DNA from 2 places in the Nocardiopsis sp. NPDC101807 genome. Region 2 is predicted to be linked to the other one. Evidence: predicted binding sites of a transcription regulator. Region 2 holds the regulator's gene; the other holds the start of a gene.

Region 1 (2,466 bases), on a different contig from region 2:
GCTTCTCGGCGATGACGGCCTCGGTGGTCAGGAACAGACCGGCGATGGAGGCCGCGTTCTGCAGAGCGGAGCGGGTGACCTTGGTCGGGTCGATGACGCCGTCCTTGAACAGGTCGGTGTACTCACCGGTGGCGGCGTTGAGGCCGAAACCGGGCTCCAGGTTGCGGACCTTCTCCGCCACGACGCCGCCCTCGAGGCCGGCGTTGATGGCGATCTGCTTGAGCGGCTCCGCGATGGCGCGGCGCACGATGTCGGCGCCGATGGCCTCGTCGCCGTCCAGGTCGAGCTTGGCGAACGCGGGGACGCTGGCCTGCAGCAGCGCGACGCCACCACCGGGCAGGATGCCCTCCTCGACCGCGGCCTTGGCGTTGCGGACGGCGTCCTCGATGCGGTGCTTGCGCTCCTTGAGCTCCACCTCGGTCGCGGCGCCGGCCTTGATGACGGCCACGCCGCCGGCCAGGCGGGCGAGACGCTCCTGGAGCTTCTCGCGGTCGTAGTCGGAGTCGGTGCGCTCGATCTCGTTGCGGATCTCGTTCACGCGACCGGCGATCGCGGTGGCGTCACCGGCGCCGTCCACGATGGTGGTCTCGTCCTTGGTGACGACGACCTTGCGGGCGCGGCCGAGCATGTCGAGCTCGGTGTTCTCCAGCTTGAGGCCGACCTCCTCGGTGATGACCTGGCCGCCGGTCAGCACGGCGATGTCGCCGAGCTGGGCCTTGCGGCGGTCACCGAAGCCCGGGGCCTTGACGGCGACGGACTTGAAGGTGCCGCGGATCTTGTTGACGATCAGCGTCTGGAGGGCGCCGCCCTCCAGGTCCTCGGCGATGACGACGAGCGGACGACCGGCCTGGAGGACCTTCTCGACGACCGGCAGGAACTCGTTGTTGTTCGAGATCTTGGAGTTGACGATGAGGATGTAGGGGTCCTCGAGGACCGTCTCCATGCGCTCGAGGTCGGTGGCGAAGTAGGGCGAGATGTAGCCCTTGTCGAAGCGCATGCCCTCGGCGAGCTCCAGCTCGAGCCCGAAGGTCTGCCCCTCCTCGACGGTGATGACGCCTTCCTTGCCGACCTTGTCCATCGCCTCGGCGATGGTCTCGCCGATCTGCGGGTCGCCGGCGGAGATCGAGGCGGTGGAGGCGATCTGCTCCTTGGTCTCGATGTCCTTGGAGAGGTTGCCGAGCTCCTCGTTGATGCGGGAGACGGCGGCCTCGATGCCGCGCTTGAGGCTGATCGGGTTGGCGCCGGCGGCGACGTTGCGCAGCCCCTCGCGGACGAGGGCCTGGGCGAGCACGGTGGCGGTGGTGGTGCCGTCACCCGCGACGTCGTCGGTCTTCTTGGCGACCTCCTTGACCAGCTCGGCCCCGATCTTCTCCCACGGGTCCTCGAGCTCGATCTCCTTGGCGATGGAGACACCGTCGTTGGTGATCGTGGGGGCGCCCCACTTCTTCTCCAGGACGACGTTGCGACCCTTCGGGCCGAGCGTGACCTTGACGGCGTCCGCGAGCTGGTTCATGCCGCGCTCGAGGCCGCGACGGGCCTCCTCGTCGAACGCGATCAGTTTGGCTGCCATTGGATTCTTGTCCTCCCGTGACCGGGCTGATACGCGATGGGACGAGGCATGCGCCCGCGACGGACGACCGGAGCGCTCCGACAACCCTGCTGTCGGGAACCGCGGTCTCGCAGCCTCGATCCGGTTAGCACTCAAGGAAGGCGAGTGCTAACCAGGTCCCTTTTTAGCACTCGACCATGGAGAGTGCAAACGATGTGGTCACGATTTCCCCTCCCCTCCTACCAGCCCCTACCTGCGCATACACCCCGTGAAGAGCGGATTTCCGCGCTCAGCGGACAGGCTCCGCCACCGTCCGTGCCTGCGCGAACGGCCCGCTTCGGCCCGGGGCCCGTGCGGATCGAAGCCCGGTGCGGGCCCCGGACCGAAGCGGGGCGGAGGCCCGGAACAGGCACCCGGGCACGGTCCGAAGCGAAGCGGAGGCCCGGAACAGGCACGGCCCTCAGGAGCCGAGCCTGCGCATCGCCCGCGATCCGAACGCCAGCGCGGCGGCCGCCAGCGCGACCGCGACGGCCCAGCCGATCCCGACCGACAGGCCCCAGTCGCCCGCGAACAGGGCCCGTTCGGCGTCCACGACGTAGGCCACCGGGTTGACCCGGGACAGGCCGTACAGCCAGGACGGCGCCAGCTCCATCGGCAGCAGCACGCCGGACAGCAGCATGAGCGGCATGATCACCGTCTGGAGCACCGGAGCGAACACGTACGTCTGCTTCACCGCCAGGGCCGTCAGGTACGACAGGGTGGACAGGCCGATCCCCAGGACGGCGAGCAGGAGCAGGCCGACCACCGCGCCCGCCACGGAGACCCGGAACCCGAACGGGATCACCAGAACGATGATGAGCACCATCTGCGCCATCATCTGCGCCACGTCCCGCAGCACCCGGCCGAGCAGCAGCGAC
Region 2 (2,466 bases):
GATCCCCACGGCGCCCGGCCGCACCGCCTGCCAGACGTCGACGTAGGGGTGGCCGGTGACCAGCACGTGCTCCCCGCGCACCCGCTCGGCGATCCGGCTCTCCTTGGACCCGGGGACCAGGTGGTCGACGAGGACCCCCAGGCGGCGGCCCGGGCCGGGGGAGAAGTCGGCCACGATCGAGGGCAGGTCGTCGACGCCCTCCAGGAACTCGACGGCGATCCCCTCGATGCGGAGGTCGTGGCCCCAGACCTTCTCCACGAGCTCGGCGTCGTGCGCGCCCTCCACGTAGATCCTGCTCCCGCGCGCCGTGCGCGCGGCGGCCCCGGGCACCGCCACCGAGCCGGACGCGCTCCGCAGGGGACCCCGCGGCGCGGGCGCGGGGCGCACCAGGGTCACGGGTCTCCCGTCGAGCAGGAAGGCGGCCGGGCCGAGGTCGAACACCCTGCGGCGCCCCGCACGGTCCTCCAGGGTCACGGTGGACCTGTCCCACGTCACGACCGCTCCGCAGAAGGCCTCGTCGGCGTCCTCCACGACCAGGTCCCGACTCAGGGCGACCTCGCGCACGGCCCCCTTGCGGGGCAGCCGCCAGTCTCCTGCGAGTACGTCGCGGCCGTAGCGGCCGGTTCCCTTGGTAGCCACGGTCGTGCAGTCTACTGGGGGAGGGTGTCGGTTCGTCCGCGCCGTGGCGCACGTCGCCGCGCCGGAGGGAAGATCCGGCGCCTCCGCCGGTGTTACTGCCGACGGGTACCCGTCCGGGTTTGCGGCCGGGCATAGAATTAGCACTGAGGACCCCGGAGTGCCAGGAGGTGGCGAGTTGCTGGACGAGCGCAAGCTCGCTGTCCTGCGAGCGGTCGTGGAGGACTTCGTCAACACGAACGAGCCCGTCGGCTCCAGGGCGCTGGCCGACCGGCACAGGCTCGGGGTCTCCCCCGCGACCATCCGCAACGACATGGTCGCGCTGGAGGAGGACGGGTACATCGCCCAGCCCCACACCAGCGCGGGACGCGTGCCCACGGACAAGGGATACCGGCTCTTCGTCGACCGGCTCTCCTCCGTCAAGCCCCTGTCGGCGCCGGAGCGCCGCGCCATCGAGTCCTTCCTCGCCGGAGCGGTGGACCTGGACGAGATCGTCGCGCGGACCGTGCGGCTCCTCGCCCAGCTCACCCGCCAGGTCGCGATCGTGCAGTACCCGTCGCTGACCCGTTCCTCGGTCCAGCACGTCGAGCTGGTCCCCCTGGGGGGCCAGCGGGTCATGATGGTCGTGATCACCGATACGGGCAGGGTCGAGCAGCGCGTCATCGACGGCCTCGGCGAGGTCAACGGGACCGCGGTCAACGACCTGCGCTCCATGCTCAACCGCGCCATCTCCGGTCTCCACCTCGGAGAGGTGCCCGACGCGGTGGAGGACCTGCCCGCGCAGGTCCCGCCCGAACACCGCCAGATGGCGGTGGCCGTCCTCTCCGTCCTGCTGGAGAGCCTCGTCGAACGGCACGAGGAGAAGATCGTCCTCGCGGGGACGGCCAACCTCGCCGCCGTGGACTTCGCCGCCAGCCTGCGGGACGTCCTGGAGGCGCTGGAAGAGAACATGGTCCTCATCCGTTTGCTAGGTGAGGCGAAGGACCCGTCAATGCTCACGGTGCGCATCGGCGCGGAGAACTTCCACGAGGGTCTCCGGTCCACCTCCATCGTCTCGGCCGACTACGGTGTGGGAAACCAGTCGCTCGCCAAGATCGGTGTCGTGGGGCCCACCCGGATGGACTATCCGGGAACAATGGGAGCGGTACGCGCCGTGGCTCGGTATGTCGGACAGATTTTGGCAGGACAGTAACTCAGTGGCCAGAGACTATTACCAGGTTCTCGGGGTGCGTCGCGACGCGTCCAAGGACGAGATCAAGAAGGCGTACCGGAGGCTCGCGCGCGAGCTCCATCCGGACATCAACCCCGACCCCGCGACCCAGGAGCGCTTCAAGGAGGTGACCCAGGCCTACGAGGTCCTCTCCGACGAGAACAAGCGCCGGATGTTCGACATGGGCCAGGACCCCTACGCTCCCGGCGGTGGCGGCGCGGGAGGCTTCGGCGGCGGGGGCGGGTTCGCCTTCGACGACATCATGAACGCCTTCTTCGGCGGCGGCCAGCCCGGCGGGCGCGGCCCCCGGGAGCGGGTCCGGCGCGGGCGCAGCATCAAGATCCGGGTCGAACTGGACCTGGTGGAGACCGCGTTCGGGGTCAGCAAGGAGATCACCTTCCCCACCGCGATCCTGTGTGAGACGTGCCAGGGCGAGGGGACCGCGGCCGGTTCGCACCGCACCACGTGCGAGATGTGCCACGGCCAGGGCGAGGTCTCCCAGGTGACGCGGTCCTTCCTGGGCCAGGTCATGACCTCCCGCCCCTGCCCGCAGTGCTCGGGCCAGGGCTCGGTCATCACCAACCCCTGCGGCGACTGCGCGGGGGAGGGCCGGGTGCGCG

The links. The regulator HrcA, encoded in region 2, represses chaperone genes, less so after heat shock. The targets are predictions, from matches to a motif close to TTGGCACTCTCNNNNNGAGAGTGCCAA.
Region 1: a site for HrcA is predicted at 1,734-1,760, ahead of groL (chaperonin GroEL). Genes of this name have one in related genera too.

The regions. Positions count from the first base shown of each region.
Region 1 is NZ_JBIWMK010000005.1:492,543-495,008, reverse strand. It holds gene groL (chaperonin GroEL) at 1-1,570, opposite strand, end outside; gene ACIRPH_RS18415 (ABC transporter permease) at 2,010-2,466, opposite strand, start outside.
Region 2 is NZ_JBIWMK010000001.1:937,120-939,585, reverse strand. It holds gene ACIRPH_RS04090 (DUF3097 domain-containing protein) at 1-639, opposite strand, end outside; gene hrcA (heat-inducible transcriptional repressor HrcA) at 815-1,828, shown strand; gene dnaJ (molecular chaperone DnaJ) at 1,833-2,466, shown strand, end outside.